DNA from 2 places in the Alkalicoccus luteus genome. Region 2 is predicted to be linked to the other one. Evidence: predicted binding sites of a transcription regulator. Region 2 holds the regulator's gene; the other holds the start of a gene.

Region 1 (10,049 bases), on a different contig from region 2:
TTCAGCGAACAAGGAAAAAGTCATTGATGACCGCATGGGAGCGTTTTGCTGCATGTATACTCGGTCTTGCTGCAGGGAGCATGCTCTTCGAATTACTTGGCTACCATCCGCTCTCGATCGGGCTGTTGATGCTGCTTTTTATACCACTTTGTGTCAAAATGCGTATCACTTCCGGAATCGTCACCAGTACGGTTATCATTTTTCACGTCTATACAGCAGGAACTGTGACAGTGGGCCTTCTGCTTAATGAGACGGCTTTGATCGTGATAGGTGTAGGCACTGCATTATTAATGAACAGCTACATTCCAAGCAATGAACGGAAGCTTGAGAAGTATCAAACCGAGCTTGAACATTATTACGCAGCTATCTTTCATCGGTTTGCCGATTACATACGTAATGGGGATACCAACTGGGATGGAAACGAAATCACCAAAGTGTCTTCATTGATTCAGGAAGCGAAAAATGAAGCGATGCGAAACCTTGAGAATCATATCATGCGCTATGAAGACACTTTTTATCACTATTTTAAAATGAGAGAAAAACAGCTCGATATCATTGAACGGCTGATGCCGATGCTTACGTCTATCGATTATCATGTGCAGCAGGCTGATATGCTGGCCGACTTTATGGATGATCTCGCAGACGGAGTGCACCCTGCAAATACGGCATATAAGTATATAGATAAGCTTGATGAATTAAAGGAGTCGTACCGAAACATGAAGCTCCCGGAGACGCGTGAAGAATTTGAAGCGAGATCAGCACTTGCCCATGTAGTAAAGGAGCTGGATGATTATCTTGCCATCAAGCAGCAGTTCAAGACTAAAAAGAGGTATGGGGTACTGGAAACTGGAAGCTGATAAATATGTAAGCTTTGCTTGTTTAAAGACTAATACTGGATAATAAAAAAGGTAAGAAAGCCGGATCAGCGCTTCTGATCCGGCTTTCTTCGTTTATCCAGCAAGTTAAAAGTAGCTTACTCCCATGAGGGCAGTACCTAAAAACATTACGATGATCATCATATAAACGATCGCTTTTCGGAATTTACGGGGCATGATTCAACCTCCTCTGCACCATATGCTTTTCATATTGTACCTGCTGAGCGAGCTGTTTTCAAGAGGGTGGGAACATTAGCAGGGGGTATGCTATAATAAACAGGAATTAACAGGAAAGGGGCGTGCAGATGGAAACGTATGAAAAAGCCTATCAAAAATGGCAGGAGAAACTGCAGAAGCAGCTGAATAAGCGGCCGGAACGCAAGGAATTATTTCAAACCGGCTCTCAACTCGAGGTAGACCGAGTATATTTTCCGGACGAAATTGATAACGCTTACATAGAAAAAGCTGGATTTCCTGGAGAATACCCCTATACAAGAGGAATCCGTCATACGATGTACCGAGGTCAGCTCTGGACGATGAGGCAGTATGCTGGATTTGGCTCTGCCCAGGAAACCAATGAACGTTTCCGTTATTTACTAGACCAAGGTCAAACGGGACTGTCAGTCGCATTTGATCTTCCAACTCAAATTGGATACGACAGCGATGATCCTATGTCGCTCGGCGAAGTCGGCAAAGTAGGAGTAGCCATCGATTCTTTAGAAGACATGGAAATGCTGTTCGATCAAATCGACCTCGGCAAAGTCAGTACCTCCATGACGATCAATGCTTCTGCAGCTGTGCTGCTTGCCATGTACATAGCTGTGGCGGAAAAGCAGGGCGTACCTCACGAAAATGTAAGGGGAACGATTCAAAACGACATCTTAAAAGAATATATTGCAAGGGGTACGTACATTTACCCACCAAAGCCTTCCATGCGCCTGATTACCGATATATTTGCGTTTTGCGGCGAAGAAGCCCCGTCGTTTAATACGATCAGCATCAGCGGATATCACATTCGGGAAGCTGGCTCCACAGCTGTGCAGGAGCTTGCTTTTACGATGGCAAATGCTATTGCTTATGTCGAGGCGGCGGTCGACGCGGGCTTGAAGGTGGATGATTTTGCGCCGCGCCTGGCGTTCTTTTTTAATGGACATAATGATTTCTTCGAAGAAGCAGCAAAATTCAGGGCGGCAAGACGTATGTGGGCGAAGCTGATGCGGGAACGGTTCAACGCCAACTCGCCGCGAAGTGAGCAGCTGCGCTTCCACACACAAGTGGCAGGCTCCACGCTCACCGCTCAGCAGCCCGAAAACAATGTCGTGCGAGTCGCGCTTCAGGCAATGGCCGCTGTACTCGGCGGGACGCAGAGTCTGCACACAAATTCCAAGGATGAGGCGCTTTCGCTGCCGACAGAGGAGAGTGCCCGGATTGCGCTTAGAACCCAGCAGATCATTGCTCACGAAACAGGTGCTGCGAATACGATCGATCCGCTTGGAGGCTCGTACTATGTGGAAGCACTGACAGACCGGCTGGAAGAAGAGGCGTTCCTCTACATCGATCATATCGATACGCTTGGCGGTGCCGTCAGTGCCGTTGAGAAGCAGTACATGCAGCGGGAGATACACCGATCCGCCTATGAGGCGCAAAAACGACTGGAACGACATGATGACATTGTTGTAGGAGTGAATGAATTCCAAACGGAGGACGAACAAGCGCCTGATCTGATGAAAGTAGACGAAGCGTTTGTGGAAAATCAACTCAGCCGTTTGGAGAGGTTGAAGGAGAGACGGGATACTGCGAAGGTGGAAGCTGGCCTTGCAGAGCTGAAGCGAACAGCCTCCGGAAACGGAAACCTGATGTATCCTATTTTGGAATGCGTAAGGGCCTACGCCACTGTTGGAGAAATTTGTCACGCTCTGCGGGAAGTATTTGGAGAATATACGTCGTAAGGAGATGGAAGCAATGGACCGGATCAGAGTATTGATTGCAAAGCCGGGTCTGGATGGACATGACAGAGGAGCGCTTGTTATATCTCAGGCGCTTCGGGACGCCGGCATGGAAGTGATTTATACAGGGCTGCGACAGTCGCCGCAGCAGATAGTACGGGCAGCTGTGCAGGAAGACGTAGATGTCATCGGCCTGAGCAGCTTATCAGGAGCGCATAATGTATTGTTTCCAGCTGTCGTGAAAGAGCTTCAGAAGCAGGAAGCAGCTGACATTATCGTGATCGGCGGCGGCGTCATTCCAGCAGATGATGCGGCAGAGCTGGAGCGGAATGGTATCGAAAAAATATTTACACCGGGCACCCCTACTGGAACAATCGCTGCCTATATTGAAGAAACGGTCCGTGGAAGCGGCTCAGAAGCGTTTGCTCCGGCAAAACGAATCGACCATATCGGCATCGCCGTTCACTCCATTGAAGAGGCTGCTTCCTTTTATTCGACCCACTTTCAGCTAAAGGTTGACAAGGTCGTTGATGTACCTGAACAGGGAGTTCGAGTGGCCTTTATTCCAGCAGGTAACGTGAAGCTCGAGCTGCTGGAGCCTCTCGGCGAGAGCAGCCCGATCGCTCACTTTCTCGATAAGCGCGGCGGAGGTCTGCATCATATTGCCGTAGAGGTGGATAACATCCAAGACCGGCTGCAGCAAATGCGGAATTCAGGAGTAGCGCTTATTGATGATGTGCCAAAAACTGGCGCATCAGGTCAGCCGATAGCTTTTTTACATCCGAAAGCAGCGCACGGAACGCTGGTGGAACTGTTAGAGGGGGACGATCAGGATGGATATGTATGACAAGCTGAATGAGCTTTACGATAAACGCAGACGAGTGGAAATGGGGGGAGGCGATGAACGTCAGCAGAAGCAGCGCGATAAAGGAAAGCTCACTGCGCGGGAGCGAATCGACCTCCTCCTGGATGATGATACGTTTGTAGAGCTCCAGCCATTCATGGAGCACCGGTTTGACGAGCCTGGCATGGAGAAAGGGTCAGCTCCTGGGGAAGGCGTCGTTACCGGATACGGAGACGTGAACGGACGCCGGATTTTCCTTTTTGCTCAGGATTTCACCGTGTACGGGGGCGCATTGGGAGAGATGCATGCAAGGAAAATTGCGAACGTAATGGATCTTGCGGTGAAAAATAAATGTCCATTTATTGGATTGAATGATTCAGGTGGAGCAAGAATTCAGGAAGGCGTGCTGTCACTGGATGGATATGGGAATGTATTTTACCGCAATGCTATTTATTCCGGAGTTATCCCTCAAATATCCGTCATACTTGGCCCGTGTGCCGGGGGTGCGGTGTATTCTCCGGCTATCACAGATTTTGTGTTTATGGTGGAAAAAACGAGCCAAATGTTTATCACTGGTCCAAAAGTAATTGAAACAGTAACCGGTGAAAAAATATCTTCTGAAGAGCTTGGCGGTGCCAGTATTCACAGCTCCGTTAGCGGTAACTGTCATTTTACTGGTACGTCAGAAGAAGAGGTCCTGCAGGAAGTCCGCCGCCTGCTTTCCTATCTTCCGCAGCACCAGGGCGAAGAGGCACCTCGCGAATCTTATGAGAACAAGGATGAATTCCTTTATGATCTGCTCGATTCTGTCCCGGCAGATCCGTCAAGACCGTATGATGTCCGTCATATGATCAAGCAGACGGTAGATGAAGGCAGCTTTATGGAAGTTCAAAAAGATTTCGCGAAAAATGCGGTTATTGGATTTGCAAGAATCGGCGGCCGCCCCGCAGGCTTGATTGCAAATCAGCCAAAAGTAATGGCAGGTGGTCTGGATATAAATTCTTCCGATAAAATTGCCCGCTTTATCCGCTTTTGCGACAGTTTCAGGATTCCATTAATCACATTTGAGGATGTTACAGGCTTTTTGCCCGGAGTGCAGCAGGAGCATGGCGGCATTATCCGGCACGGTGCCAAAATACTGTACGCTTATTCAGAAGCGACCGTGCCCAAAATCACCGTCATTACCCGAAAAGCATACGGCGGTGCGTACGTAGCATTGAACAGCAAATCGATCGGGGCTGATATTGTGTATGCGTGGCCGAACGCTGAAATTGCTGTGATGGGACCTCACGGAGCTGCTAACGTGATTTTTGCTCGTGAAATCCAGGACAGTGATGACCCCGAGGCTGTAAGAGCTGAAAAGATTGAACTGTATCGCGAGAAATTTGCCAATCCGTATATTGCAGCGGCAAACGGAATGGTGGATGATGTGATCGACCCAAGAGAAACAAGAATGAAGCTGATGCAAAGTCTGCGTATGCTGGAAGTGAAATCGGAACAGCGTCCTGAAAAAAGGCATGGGAATATTCCTCTTTAATACCTTATGATACAATCAGAAACGTACATAAGCTGGAGGAGGACATGATAGTGAATAAACAACGATTGCTGGATGAATTTTTAGAGCTGGTTCAAACTGATTCAGAAACGAAATATGAAAGAGAAATAGCAGATTTACTCATCCAAAAACTTCAAGACATTGGAATGGATGTTGTAGAGGATTCGTCTCAGCCTCGAACGGGACACGGAGCAGGGAATCTGATCGCGACATTGGAAGGAAACACAAATGGGAAAGCAATTTATTTTACATCTCACATGGACACTGTCGTACCAGGATTATCTGTTCAGCCTGTTGTCGAGGACGGGGTTATACGCTCGGACGGAACCACCGTTCTGGGAGCTGACGACAAGGCCGGTATAGCAGCCATGTTTGAAGCCGTACGCACGCTGAAGGAAGAGGGCGCTGCCCATGGAACGATACAGTTTATTATTACGGTAGGAGAGGAATCAGGTTTAGCAGGCGCCAGGGAATTAGATATGGAGCTGGTTAACGCAGATTTCGGCTATGCACTCGACAGTGACGGTGCCGTAGGAAGCATTGTGACGGCTGCGCCAAATCAGGCAAAATTGTTTATTACATGTCATGGTCAAAAAGCGCATGCAGGTGTAGCGCCAGAACGTGGCATATCTGCTATTCAAGTTGCTGCTGATGCGGTAAGCCGGATGCCGCTTGGGCGTATTGATGAGGAAACAACTGCAAATATTGGGAGAATTGAAGGCGGAAGCCAGACAAATATCGTTTGCGATCGAGTCGACTTGAAGGCTGAGGCACGTTCACTCGTCCGTTCCAAGCTCGAAGCACAGACAGCTGCCATGCGAGAGGCATGCGAGAAGGCGGCTGAACGCTTTCAGACAACTGTGGATGTGGATATTCAATTTGTCTATCCGGGCTTTAAACAGGCTGAAACGGATGAGGTTGTTGAATTTGCAGTTGAAGCTGTTAAACAAATCGGCAGAGAGCCTTTGTTAAAGCAAAGCGGCGGAGGAAGCGACGCGAATATAATTGCCGGGCACGGCGTCCCGACTGTCAATTTGGGCGTAGGATATGAAAACATTCACACAACAGCTGAAAGTATACCCGAGCAGGAATTGTATAATCTTGCAGAGCTCACTTACGCATTGATGAAGCAGTCAGCACACGCATAACAAAAAACGGTGCCGGTAATCCGGTACCGTTTTCAGAGTGTTGATAAAGTCATTTCAGGTGAATGACTTTGCATCTGCCTGCATCTGCGGACCCTCGCTTTCCGGAGGGAACGGGCTCAGCTAACCGCTTCTTCCTTTCGTCAGAAGCGCTGGATCTTCGCCTCGTTCTGATCCTCCCGGAGTCGGGTTTCCTCCGATTTAGCAGCTGGCTGTCCGGTTAAAACCCTGGTGAAGATTCACACGAGCTTGTTCCATCTAGAGGGAACCTTTCGTTAGGCAGCGCTTCGATGTCGAATCGGGATGAACGTCAACGTATCCACCAAAAAAAGCCGCAGCGTCCAGCGATTGAGACGTTTTTCTCCATCAAACAAATTCATTTCCCCTTTGTGTCCGGCGTGCCCGTGGAATTAGCGCAGCCTGAAGATCCTTTCTCAGAGGTTTATCCTGAGAAATAGCTGAAGGCAAGCCCACGGCAGGCTCGGTAAACAGAGGGGAAAGTCAATCAATCGAATAAACATGTAAACAAATTGACTTTATCAACAGCCTGAAAACGGTGCCGGTAATCCGGCACCGTTTTAACTATTTCAAAATCCAAGGGCACTCCATTCACTGTAAAAGACCAATCGATTCCTGTCTGCCGAACTCTATTGACTCCAAGATCGTCTCTTCTGAGCAGCCGATCAGCTGGGCCAGCTGTCTAATCGTAGGTGAAGGCGCCCTGGCGGCCGTAAACTCCTTTAAGGCCTCCGTAACCAGGTGAAGAACCGATTGATGAACAGGAGATTGATAAAATTGCTCCCTCATCAATATCGACCACCTTTCTATATACGTAGTATAGCATAGATAATAGTCACGGTCGAACGTATGTTTACAAAATGTTGTGAATAATTTGTAAATTTCATGAATCGTACCTGCTTATTTGCGGCTTATCGTCTTTGGAGGAAGTTGAGTGTTAGTTTATACATATCATAGCTGAAAACAGTTTATGCTTTACCGCCTTTTTTGCTCTAAAAAGCTTTGCAAGAGTAGCTTAACGTTTAGCGGTGCAGGAGCAAAATCTGATAAAATGAAAAGAGACTATGGAGAGAAAAGGAGGGCGTCAGCGTGAGTCACCGAATCATTTTTCATATTGATTTGAACAGCTTTTATGCCTCTGTTGAAGCAGCTGATGACCCTTCGCTAAAAGGCAAGCCGCTTGCTATTGCAGGAAACGCCAAAAAAAGGAAAGGCATCGTTGTAACGGCTAGTTACGAAGCTAAAAAAATGGGCGTGAAGCCACCGGTGCCTCTGTGGGAAGCTAAGAAGGCATGCCCCGATTTGCTTGTCAGAGAGCCGCGCTTTCCAAGGTACCGGGAAATGTCTGCAAAATTTTTTGAGGTGCTGCGCAGTAAAACAGGTTTAGTGGAGCCGGTATCGATTGATGAAGGCTACCTGGATATGACGAAATACTTATATGGAAAGCATCCTGTTGCCGTGGCTCAATCAATTCAGCAGGAGGTGCTGGATACTTTGGGGCTTCCTTGCAGCATTGGTATTGGACCTAACAAATTCCTTGCGAAAACAGCAAGTGACTGGAAAAAACCGCTAGGTATTACGGTATTGCGAAAGCGGGATGTGCAGCGCCTTTTATGGCCGCTGCCCTGTGAGGAGATGCATGGAATTGGAGCGAGAACAGCAGAAAAACTGAGGCAGCTGAGTATTGAAACAATTGGTGATATCGCAGCTTATGGAGAGGATAAGCTGAAAAGCACGTTCGGCTCGAGTGGAGGCAGAATGTTTGAAAAAGCGTGGGGAATTGATAGCAGACCCGTTGATCCGGAATCAGCTGAAGAGTTTAAAAGTATCGGTCATTCGCGCACGCTTCCGGAAGATGCGGTAAGCCTGCAGGATATGGCGCCAGTAATTCATCTGCTGTCCAATTTAGTTGCACAGCGACTTCATAAGAAATACGTTTATGCTTCCGGTCTGCAGCTTACAATCAGATACAGTACGTGGGAAACCATACAGCGTTCCATCAGACTTCCATATCCACTTTCCGACCATCAGACGATTGAATCCTGCGCCAAAGAGCTGCTGGAGACATCTTGGAACGGAGACAGGGTCAGGCTGTTAGGTTTAACAGGAATTGACCTGATTGAAAAAGGCAGTGCAGTAAAACAGCTTGATTTGTTTTCTTATCAGAAGGACAAAGAAGAATGGGATCGAGACGAACACGTTAGACAGCTGCAAGAGCGGTTCGGTCCAACGGCTGTTCGGCGAGGCTATTACAAATAGAATCAGGTGTGCCACATCGACTGTCTAAACTGCTTGCTGTGTTTACCTGCAAATTAATTCGTTCGCATGCCGTCCATCTTCACTTGTAAACAGAGATTTGCCTTAGGCTGCTGCTTAAGGCTTCTTCTAATTTACTTAATAGATAGCACGTTAGAAGGGGATGGATTCATATGGGCAGTGCTTTTCACGAGATGTTTTCACTCCCCATGCTGACTTCTCACGAACGGACTGCCGCTCAAAACCAGAACGAGAGTGAAGCTTTAGACTCTCTTTCACCCTGCAGCTTACAAGCGAAGCGTCGTTTGAGTAACGCTTACACGGCGGGCTCGTGCTAATTGGTATCAATCTTCGTCACCTCCCTGCAAGTGACCGGCTCTGAAGGGCCTCCAATCATGGAGGGATTAAAACGAGTCGAGAATCCGGCGGCCGGCAGTGCGTTTCACGTGCCTGGTTAGGCCTGCACGATCGGCTTCCATACGGATAGAATCTTCCCGAGGAAACGTTTCGATGTTAAATAGAGATGCCAGTACGTCATCGAATTCATGACAAACGAAAAGAAGCAGTCGCGTCTGCCCGTCATGACGTTGGTCTTTAAGAATCGAAGCGCTTTCCCCGATGTTTCGGGCGGAGGCGAAACAAGCAGTTTGAATATAGCTGAAGGCCAGGCCACGGCAGGCTGGGGTAAGCAGAGGGCAAATACAACCACACGAATACATATGTAAATTGAAAGACTTTTACAACAGCCTGAGCCGTCCGATGTAACCGGACGGCTTTTGTAGCTGAACTCGTTGCCGTACTAGTTCTTTAGGGTCAAGCGATATACGGAAGAGCAAGTAAAACAAGGAATTGGTTCAAGAGCTCTTATGTTTAACCGATATAGAAACTAGATAAAAGACGGTCACAGTACCGACTGCAGGAGGATGGTCATATGGAGATTCAGCCTTTCCAGCAATATTCACACGAGCAGCGGCCAGCACCTCGTGAAGGGGAAACAGTAAGAGCTGTGATTGTGGAACGGACCAGCGAGCGAGAAGCGGTCGTGCAAATCCGAGGCAGAGAGGTCAACGCCGTATTTGAAGGGCGAGTGCCCAGTGGTGATACCGTGCAAGCAGATGTTTCTCGTATACAAGACGGGAAAGTGACGCTGCGCGCAGCTGTAGCCGCTGAAGCGTCGGATCGCTCACGGCCCGATATTCAGGCGTTAATCAGAGAGGCAGGCGGCCAGCCTGTTGCTAAAACAGTGGAGGCTGTTAGAATACTGCAGGCTCACGGAAGATTAACGAGTGAAAATGTCCGCACAGTGGTGCAGTTTATGACAGAAAGCCGGGGAGGTTCAGTTCAGGCGGTTCAACAGGCCATGGATACGCGTGCGGCACTGTCTGCCGACGTACTGGATCGCTTCCAGCG
Region 2 (10,049 bases):
TCATCCGTTCCTTTTCTTCACTTAATCTATCGGTATCTACGTGGGTTAATGCTTTCGTTAACGTTGTTTTTCCATGATCGATGTGACCTGCCATACCAAATGTAATAAACTGTGTCATCTGCCTCACCACTTTCGTTTTCCTGCATGCATCATAGCATTTCAGGAAGCATATTTGCATCCTATTGTGCTTTTCGAGTATAATTGTCTACGACGCAGTATTACATGGGGCCGGCTGTGTAGCTGGTGCTTACCTGGGCCTTCAAAGCCTTTTGGGAGGCGCGTGCCGTCTCCGGTGGGTTCGATTCCCACACGGTCCCGCCAACATCTGCATTAGATTGAAAAGAAAGCAGGTGACGCTCCGTTGGAAGATATATTTATGTGGTTTATCCTGCTGTGGTCGATACTCGTATTTGTACTAGTTGCGATCGGCGGATATTTTATGTTCCGTAAATTTTTGAAGAAAATGCCAAAAAAAGATGGTAAATCCATTTTGGATTGGCAGGACTACTATATTGATAAAACGCTTCATTTGTGGACCGACGATAAAAAAGCGCTCTTAAATGAATTAACTGAACCCGTCCCTGAATTATTTCGTGATATCGCCAAACAGAAAATTGCCGGTAAAATTGGCCAGTTTGCGCTTGAAGAAAAGGCTGACTATTTATCACAGGAACTTATTATAAAAGGTTATATTGCTGCGACGCCTAAACGGGATCATAAATTTCTAAGAAAGAAATTGAAGGAAAAAAATATTGATGCTGCACCTTATGAAAAATATTTCAGGCAATCTCCTGAACGAGGGACGTCATCAGCTGTGTAAAAAAGCAGAAAGCCGCCGGATCAAAACGATCCGGCGGCTTTCTGCTTTAGTAATTGGATATTCAGGCTGAGCCGGCTGGTTCCTGCAGCGGTTCTTTTTCCTGCCGGCCGAGAAAATCTTTTTGGACACGCCGGAATTTCACATACATAGCAATTCTCCAAGGCAGCAGCATTCCAAACGCGAGAAGGAAAAACATTCCCGCAAGCACTTCATATGAAAAGTAAATACCAAGTGCAAGCTTGACAACAAGTCGTACTCCCAGCAGTCCCATCAGAATAACTGGAAACCACTTGGATCGTTTCATGTAGACATCTCCATGTCGAATTTCAAATGACGATGTTTTAATTAGAATAATAGAAAATAGCAATCCTACTGTAAACGCTTCAGCTGCCTCCAGCCAGGTGATCTGCTGAACCGGCGGATATAAAAACATAAGAAAGCCGGTAGACATCGCTGCGGGCGGTATTAAAATTTTCTTTACCGACGCAGGTTTTTTCATGGCTCTCATACGAATTACTACAGCGGCACAAGCCATCAGAAAGGCAGCTACTGCAAACAGCACTGCATACATAGCGCTCCCCCCTATCGCACTCCCGCGTTCAGTATAGCATATTCAGCGAGCCAGATGCTTCCCTGAATAAACAGTAATGGGACAATAACCTGCCTGCTATGTTTTCAGTTGATCAGCCTGCTCTTCAACCGCTTCGCTGATCGCCTGGAGAATTTGCTCCTGCGTCATGTCTTCTATATGCACAGGATAGATCCTCTCGTTCTCGGTATACTCCTGCTGCTTATGTGAATATCTAGGATCATAATAAGAGGTCAGTAATTCTTCAAAAATGGCAGCGTAGTCATCTTTTTGCTCGGCAGCTTCGATAACTTCAAGCGAATAAGGCTTGAGTCTTTTTTTCAAGCGATCCAATGCCTGTTTAAACGATTCCGCGTTTTCTGTTGGCTTATATTCCTTCAGCAGATACGCAACACGGTTTTTCATGGAATCATGCAGCTCTACATATGCGCCTTTTTCTTTTATTTGCTGAAGCCATTCCGGCAGAACAATAGGTCCGATCCGTTTGCTCTCTGCTTCCATAATCATATAAGGGAAATGCTCAAGATTCTGCAGTTCTTTCATAAGCAGCCATTCAAACTGCTTTTGAGACCGTTTTTCTAATCCAATGTGACCGAATATCGAACCTCGGTGACTAGCGAGGCCTTCCAGATTTAATACGGGCCATGACTTTTTTTGAAGCTCTTCCAGCCAAACCGTTTTTCTAGTGCCGGTATAACCTCCAATTACAATTGCCTTCCATGGCAAAGTGGACAATCGCTCCAGTTCGACCTGCACATATCTTCTGATTGAGCGTATTCCGCCTTCCAGCTGGAGAACCGGCAGCTTCAATGAGGCAAACAGGGAGACAAAACTTCCGCTTCGCATCCCGCCTCTTGCACAGGCTATAACGACTGGTTTTGCTCCGTTTTCCGTCAGTTCTTTTATCGTCTGGTAATATTCCGGAAGCTTTTCAGCAAAATGTGTAATTCCGATATCTTTTGCACGCTCGGGGTCCACCTGCTTATACGTAGTGCCGACTTCAACGCGCTCCTCGTCCGTAAAGAGAGGAAGGTTAATGCTTCCCGGATATGAAAAATGTGCAAATTCTCCCGGTGAGCGGACATCAACAACTGGCAGGTTTTTCTCCAGCATTTTTGTTACCTGTATGGAGGGAAGTTCAAGGGTACTCATCGTTTGTTCACCTGCTCTTTCAGTATCCCCGGATATGAAAAAAGCTGTTCGATCAGCTCGAACAGCCACCCTTCTTCCGGGTTTCAAATGCACGTTCAGCAGAACAAATCGCTTTATTTATCGTTCGCGTTGTTCATTGCTTTCATCATTTGATTAATTTTCTTTTGAGACGGATTCATGCCCATCTGCATCATCATCACTCGCAGCATTTTTTCATTAATCGGCGGATTCTTCTTCATATAATTCATCATATATTTTCTCGCGATGAAAAAACCAAGTGCAATTCCTGCCAGTAAAGCGATGACAATTAACAATATCGCAAGCCACAGCTGCATCGCCTGACCCTCCTTCTACTCACAATTCCTAACCTCCATTAGTATACATGAGAGCAGTCCATTTGCAAAGAAGCTTTTGGACAGGATTCGCTATTTATCAGCTAAAAAACAGATGGTCTGATTCAGCTCAGACCATCTGGAACACGGCACTTATTTGTTTAAAAGCTGTTTAAATCGGTTTACAACGTTGTCTGTATGGAATCCATACTCCTTCATAATCTGATCACCTGGTGCTGAGGCACCAAATGTTTCAATCCCGAGCACAGACCCTTCTGAACCAGTATAACGCTCCCATCCAAGCGGAGAAGCTACTTCAATAGCCAGTCGAGCCTTCACATCGGATGGCAGTACAGATTCTTTATACGCATCTGACTGCTTGTCAAAGCGGTCCCAGCTTGGAACAGATACAACTGATACAAAAATGCCTTCTTTTTCAAGCGCAGACTGTGCATCCACTGCTAGTGACACTTCTGAACCTGAGGCGAGCAGCAGGCCGTCTGGACGTCCATTTGCTTCGCTAATTACATACGCGCCTTTTTTAACACCTTCCAAAGCTGAATCCTTTGACCCTGGCAGCACTGGCAGGCCTTGTCGAGTCAGCACGAGTGCGGTCGGATGATCCTTAGATTCAACAGCAAGTCTCCAGGCCGCAGCTGTCTCATTGCCGTCAGCAGGTCGAATAAGGGAAAGCCCTGGCATCGCACGGAGAGATGGAAGCTGTTCAACCGGTTCGTGAGTTGGACCGTCTTCCCCAACAGCGATACTGTCATGTGTAAAGACAAACGTAGACGGAATTTTCATCAAGGCTGCAAGCCGGACTGCCGGTCGCAGGTAATCAGAAAAGACGAAGAATGTAGCGCCGTAAGGTTTAACTCCCCCGTGAAGAGCCATGCCATTAACGGCAGCCGCCATTGCAAATTCTCTTACGCCGAACCAGATGTTTCGTCCTGCGTAGTTGTTGCGGCTAAAGTCTTCTTCACCATTCAGCATCGTTTTATTGGATGATGCAAGGTCTGCAGACCCTCCAAACAGATTAGGTACCCGGCCGGCAATGGCATTTAGCACTTCGCCCCCGGATGCTCTTGTAGCGGATTTATCGCCTTCCTCATATACAGGGATATCAACATCCCAGTCTTCCGGAAGCTCGTTGTGAATCGCTCGTTCGAGCTGTGCGCCGAGCTCGGGATATTCTTCTTTATAAGACGCGAAAAGATTGTTCCACGCCTCTTCCTGCTGCTGTCCTTTTTCTTTCTGACTGTTGTAATGCGCTTTTACTTCGTCAGGAATATAGAACGGTTCTTTATATTCCCAGTTGTACGCTTTTTTAGCAGCTGCAGCTTCTTCTTCTCCAAGCGGAGCACCGTGGGAAGCCGACTTCCCGCTCTTGTTCGGAGACCCGTACCCGATAACTGTCTTTACTTCAATCATCGATGGACGATCATCCGCTTTCGCTTCTTCAACAGCTTTTGTGATTGCTTCAAGGTCATTGCCATCCTCTACGTACAATACATGCCATCCATACGCACGGTACCGGTCAGCTACGCTTTCAGAGAATGACTGGTGCAGATCGCCATCCAGTGAGATGTCGTTGGAATCGTAGAGAACAATCAGTTTACCGAGTTTCAGGTGTCCAGCGAGAGAGGCCGATTCAGCCGAAACCCCTTCCATTAGATCACCATCTCCACAGATCGTGTACGTATAGTGGTCGATCAGGTCGTATCCAGGCTTGTTATACACTGCGCTAAGGTGCGCTTCAGCCATCGCAAAGCCCGTAGCCATCGCAATTCCCTGTCCAAGCGGTCCAGTAGTTGCCTCAACGCCGGGGGTGTGCTTATATTCAGGGTGGCCAGGAGTACGGCTGTTGAACTGTCGGAAGTTCTTCAAATCATCAAGCGTTACATCATAGCCGTGCAGGTGCAGCAGGCTGTAAAGCAGCATGGATCCATGACCTGCTGACAGGATGAATCTGTCCCGGTTAAACCAGTCAGGATTCGCCGGGTTGTGCTGCATAAATTCAGTGAATAACTTGTACGCCATCGGTGCAGAGCCCATTGGCATACCCGGATGTCCGGAATTAGCTTTTTCAATGCTGTCAATTGATAGGGTACGGATCGTATTAATCGACAGTTGATCAACGGAAGTGGTCATTGTCATGAATTAACACCCTCACTTTGCGTTTTAATTTACCTTACTCGTTTTATGATATATGTTTCGCACCGGTTAGACAACCAGAAAACGAAACTTTGCACACAATTGTACGTACGTCTGCAGGCTGGCGTATCGTTGACAGGCGCGGGTTCAGTCTATTTGTTCATTCAATGAACAAATAGACTGATAAAAAACCATTCCTTTATAAGAATGGTTTATCTGCTAATGAATAATATTGTTGTTCCGTTTTTCCGCTTTCAGCTTTTCCGGCGTTACATCATTTCCTTCTTCATCAACCACTTTAACAGAGCTCAGTTGATTACGAAAACTGCTGCGAACGTTTTTTAAATATTCCTGGCGCAGCTCTTTTTGTTCTTTTTGTTCTTTGATAGATAAACCGTCTGCCTTAGCTTTTTTAGCTAATAGGTTAATCCGGTCGAGTTTTTCTTTACTGATCACCTGTAACATGCCTCCAATTATAAATAATAGGTTCATTTTACCGGTTCACAGAATCGTTTTCAAGCAGTCTGCTCTCATGCACGTATTCCCGGTACCTTCTATGAGCAGTAGCTTTGGAAACCGTAAATCCAAGCCCACGCATCATGACTGCAATCTCATGAAACGTCATTCCGTTGTGACGAAGCCGGACGATTTCCTCTACCGGGACCTCCATTTTTTTACGGCCGCCGAGGCGATGCCGTTCCAAATTATTGTGAGGTTTGTAGCCGCCATCAACCGCCTTCTTCATCCCGCGCTTGATCTTCGCATTTTGAAGCTTGCGCTGATATTCTTCGACAAGCGATACAATTTCCAATACCATTGAATCAGTCTCTGAAACTTGCAGCTTCCCATTATCCTTAATGGAATAAACAGTGCAGTCATATTTACGAAGCTGGTGCAGTAGAGCCATCCTGGCATTCCCTCGTCCAAGCCGGGTTTCATCCTGAATAAGCAAACAAGCATCTTCAGTTTCTTTCATTCCCTCCAGGATCGTGAGAATCCCAGGCCTGTCGACGTCATAACCGCTCGCTTCCTCCCGTTCAATTTGTACCGTATTCATTCCCCATTCTTTTGCAGCTGCCGCCAGCTCTTCTTCCTGCCGTGCCAACGAACTTTGCTGTGTTTCTTTTTCAGTGCTTACGCGGCAGTATATAAAAGCATTCACTCTGATGCCACTCCAATCCACTCGCCTGGCACGGTTAATGATTGTCCAGGATAAATTGTTTCATTGTCCAGCTCATTTTCCTGCTTCAGCCAGTATACGGTTTCTTCCAGCTTCATGTCCAGCTCTTCAGACATAGAATCAGCTACAGTCCAAAGTGATTCACCTTCCTTCACCACGTGTTCGCCGTCGGCCGGCATAACAGGATGATCTTCTCCGGTTACCCCGGCTGCTGAGAAAATAGCAGCTGCTGCAAGTAGTGATGTTACTGGTCCTGTGATGTTCCAATGCCTGATCATAACTGTTCGCCCCTTTGTTCGCAGGAATATTTGTTCGTACATTCTATAAACAGCTTACAAGGAACGAACGTTCGTGTCAACATTAAAATAGAACGAACGTTTGCGAAACCTTTGTTCTCATGCTATACTTTTCCATAAGGAAATATAAGCTCGAATGTTTCTAACCTAAAATAATGAGGTGTTTACATGACGAAATTATCCACCCGGCAGCAGGCGATCCTCGATTTTATCCGGGATGAGGTCAAGGATAAAGGCTATCCTCCGTCCGTCAGAGAGATTGGTGAAGCAGTCGGTCTCGCTTCCAGCTCGACCGTTCACGGCCATCTTTCCAGATTAGAAAAAAAAGGCTTTATTCGTCGCGATCCTACAAAGCCGAGAGCGATTGAAGTTATTGGTCAGGAGGGTGACCAGTCTATTGCGCATACCCCGTCTATCTCTGTTCCTGTAATTGGTAAGGTAACGGCCGGGCAGCCGATAACCGCGATTGAAAATGTTGAAGAGTATGTTCCACTTCCGGCTAGTCTCGCACAGGATGAAGAATCGTTTATTCTGGAGATTTCTGGTGATTCCATGATCGAAGCCGGTATATTCGACGGTGATTACGTCGTTGTACGCCAGCAGGCCCATGCGGATAATGGAGATATTGTCGTAGCCATGACCGATGAAAACGAAGCTACTGTCAAACGTTTTTTTAAAGAGAAGGATTATTTCCGCCTTCAGCCGGAAAACGCTTCTCTCGAGCCGATCATCTTAGATTACGTTCAAATTCTCGGTAAGGTTGTCGGGGTGTTCCGCACGCTTCATTAAACGGGAATAACCGATGACTGTACAGCAGCGCCTCCTGAACAATCAGGAGGCGCTGCTGTTTTATGCGGCTAAATTCACAAAAGAAGAGCTGTCCGGATGCGGACAGCTCTTCGCTATTCTTAATACGTCTGGATGTACTGCTCGCGCTCCCAAGGGTGAACCTGGGTGGCAAACATATCCCACTCAATTTCTTTCGCTTCAATGAAGTGTTCCAGAGCATGGCTTCCGAGTGATTTCGTAATCGTCTCGTTTTTTGCCAATGCTTCAATCGCTTCTTTCAGTGATGCAGGAAGCGCCTGGATGCCTTCTGCTTCACGCTCCTGTGCATCCATCGCATAGATATTGCGGTTTGTTTCTTCTGGCGGAGTAAGCTTCTTGCGCACCCCGTCAAGGCCTGCTGCCAGAAGTGCTGCCATTGCCAGATACGGATTAGCTGCAGGGTCTACGCTGCGTACCTCGATACGTGTGGAAAGACCACGTGAAGAAGGAATACGCACGAGCGGTGAACGGTTACGCATGGACCATGCGATGTAGCAAGGTGCTTCATAACCTGGTACGAGTCGTTTGTAGGAGTTAACGGTTGGATTCGTAATGGCAGTAAAAGCATCTGCATGCTTAAGAATACCAGCCAGGAATTGCATAGCTGTTTCACTCATGCCAGTTTCTGTTGACTCATCATAGAATGCATTATCTTTTTCACTGCGGAAAAGAGACATGTTTGCATGCATTCCATTACCATTCACACCGAAAAGCGGCTTTGGCATGAATGTAGCATGCAATCCGTGTTTACGCGCAATTGTTTTAACAACGAGCTTAAACGTCTGGATGTTATCAGCTGTTGTAACAGCATCCGCGTATTTGAAGTCAATCTCATGCTGACCAGGTGCTACCTCGTGGTGGGAAGCTTCAATTTCAAAGCCCATATCCTCCAGTTCAAGCACGATGTCGCGTCGGCAGTTCTCCCCAAGGTCTGTAGGCGCAAGGTCAAAATATCCGCCTTTATCATTAAGTTCAAGAGTCGGCTCTCCGTTTTCATCATTTTTGAACAGGAAGAATTCCGGCTCAGGTCCAATATTGAAGTCGGAGAATCCGAGATCTTCTGCTTCTTTAAGTACTTTTTTAAGAATTCCGCGTGGATCACCGGCAAACGGCGTGCGGTCTTTATCCGGGTTGTGAACGTCACAAATCAGACGAGCCACTTTTCCTTTTTCGGGAGTCCAAGGGAATACAACCCACGTTTCAAGGTCCGGATGAAGATACATATCGGATTCTTCAATTCGAACGAAACCTTCGATGGAGGATCCATCAAACATCATCAGATTGTCGAGCGCTTTTGGAAGCTGGTCCACCGGGATTTCAACGTTCTTGATGATTCCCAGCAAATCAGTGAACTGTAGTCGGATAAACTTAACGTTTTCCTCCTCAGCCATTTTCATTATGTCTTTTTTAGTCGTATTGCTCATGTTTATATTCTCCTCCTTCGATAATCTGAACAGCTTCAGGTAATTCTGAAAACTGCGATAGTTGTATCCTACCGAACTTTACGAGTGATGAAAAGGTGATTGTCAGATAATCTAACAGGGAAATTTTCTGACAATCAAAATCGTGGTTCATGTGCTTTTGACTGAAATCATCGCCTTTTATCTCACCTATAATCCATCTTCATCTGTTTTTCTCGTGTTCTCTGCTTATTCCATTTGACACAGCTGCAGCAGCCGCTTCCGTTACTGCTGTTTTTACATGTTCAAACGTGAGCCCGCCCTGGACATATGCTCGGTAAGGCGGTCGCAGCGGCCCGTCAGCTGAAAGCTCAATACTTGCGCCTTGAACAAATGCACCGGCTGCCATAATGACATCGTCGCTGTATCCCGGCATTGGAGAAGGCTGCGGGGTGACATGCGCATCTACTGGGGAATACTGTTGAATTGTTTGGCAGAAGGCCGTCATTTCTTCGGCAGAGTTAAAATGAACAGACTGTATTAAATCTGTGCGCGCTTCACAAGCTTTCGGGTCGACGGTCATCCCTGCTTTTTCGAGAAGAGCTGCCGTGAATACAGCTCCTTTGAGTGCTTCGCCAACGACATGAGGAGCAAGGAAAAAGCCTTGAAACATACCATGCAGGACTCCTGTCGTCGCGCCCCCTTCTGCTCCAATTCCGGGAGCTGCAAGGCGATTTGCACACTTCTTCAGCAACTCATCCCTCCCGCAAATATAACCTCCGGTAAGCGCTAAGCCTCCCCCCGGATTTTTGATCAGCGAACCAGCGATTAAGTCAGCACCTGCGTGGCCCGGTTCTTTATCTTCCACAAATTCACCGTAACAATTATCTACAAACACAATTACATCCGGATAAACGGCTTTTAGCGATCGAATGACCTGCTCCATCTCTTTTATTTTTATGGAAGGACGATCTCCATACCCTCTGGAACGCTGGATTCCGATCACTTTTGTTCGGTCAGTTATCTGCCTTAACACTTCATTAACATCAATGCTGCCGTTTGTTAACTCAATTTCTCTGTACGATATATTGTAATCCTTAAGAGAACCGCCCCCAGCTTCTCCTTTTAATCCAATCACCTCCTCAAGCGTGTCATAGGGGCGGCCCGTGATATAAAGCAGTTCATCACCAGGCCGCAGCACGCCGAATAAAGCGGTGCTGATCGCATGAGTACCAGAGACAAACTGGCTTCTGACAAGTGCTGATTCAGTAGCAAATACATCGGCATATATTTCTTCG

What was found. The regulator LexA, encoded in region 2, represses DNA repair genes until DNA is damaged. The targets are predictions, from matches to a motif close to CGAACATATGTTCG.
Region 1: a site for LexA is predicted at 7,226-7,239, ahead of ACSZLD_RS15035 (DNA polymerase IV). Genes of this name have one in related genera too.

The regions. Positions count from the first base shown of each region.
Region 1 is NZ_JBPZEY010000013.1:21,041-31,089, reverse strand. Features, by position in the region: gene ACSZLD_RS15070 (aromatic acid exporter family protein) at 1-857, shown strand, start outside; gene prli42 (stressosome-associated protein Prli42) at 963-1,052, opposite strand; gene ACSZLD_RS15060 (acyl-CoA mutase large subunit family protein) at 1,181-2,824, shown strand; gene mce (methylmalonyl-CoA epimerase) at 2,838-3,668, shown strand; gene ACSZLD_RS15050 (acyl-CoA carboxylase subunit beta) at 3,655-5,202, shown strand; gene ACSZLD_RS15045 (M20/M25/M40 family metallo-hydrolase) at 5,250-6,368, shown strand; gene ACSZLD_RS15040 (hypothetical protein) at 6,975-7,172, opposite strand; gene ACSZLD_RS15035 (DNA polymerase IV) at 7,473-8,642, shown strand; gene ACSZLD_RS15030 (TP0910 N-terminal domain-containing protein) at 9,571-10,049, shown strand, end outside.
Region 2 is NZ_JBPZEY010000002.1:225,226-235,274, reverse strand. Features, by position in the region: gene selB (selenocysteine-specific translation elongation factor) at 1-118, opposite strand, end outside; tRNA gene ACSZLD_RS03390 (tRNA-Sec) at 225-321, shown strand; gene ACSZLD_RS03385 (DUF2621 domain-containing protein) at 377-820, shown strand; gene ACSZLD_RS03380 (CcdC family protein) at 882-1,391, opposite strand; gene mnmH (tRNA 2-selenouridine(34) synthase MnmH) at 1,488-2,561, opposite strand; gene ACSZLD_RS03370 (YneF family protein) at 2,675-2,896, opposite strand; gene tkt (transketolase) at 3,047-5,044, opposite strand; gene ACSZLD_RS03360 (DUF896 domain-containing protein) at 5,267-5,503, opposite strand; gene ACSZLD_RS03355 (YneB family resolvase-like protein) at 5,541-6,209, opposite strand; gene yneA (cell division suppressor protein YneA) at 6,206-6,505, opposite strand; gene lexA (transcriptional repressor LexA) at 6,692-7,312, shown strand; gene glnA (type I glutamate--ammonia ligase) at 7,432-8,775, opposite strand; gene ACSZLD_RS03335 (methionine gamma-lyase family protein) at 8,975-10,049, opposite strand, start outside.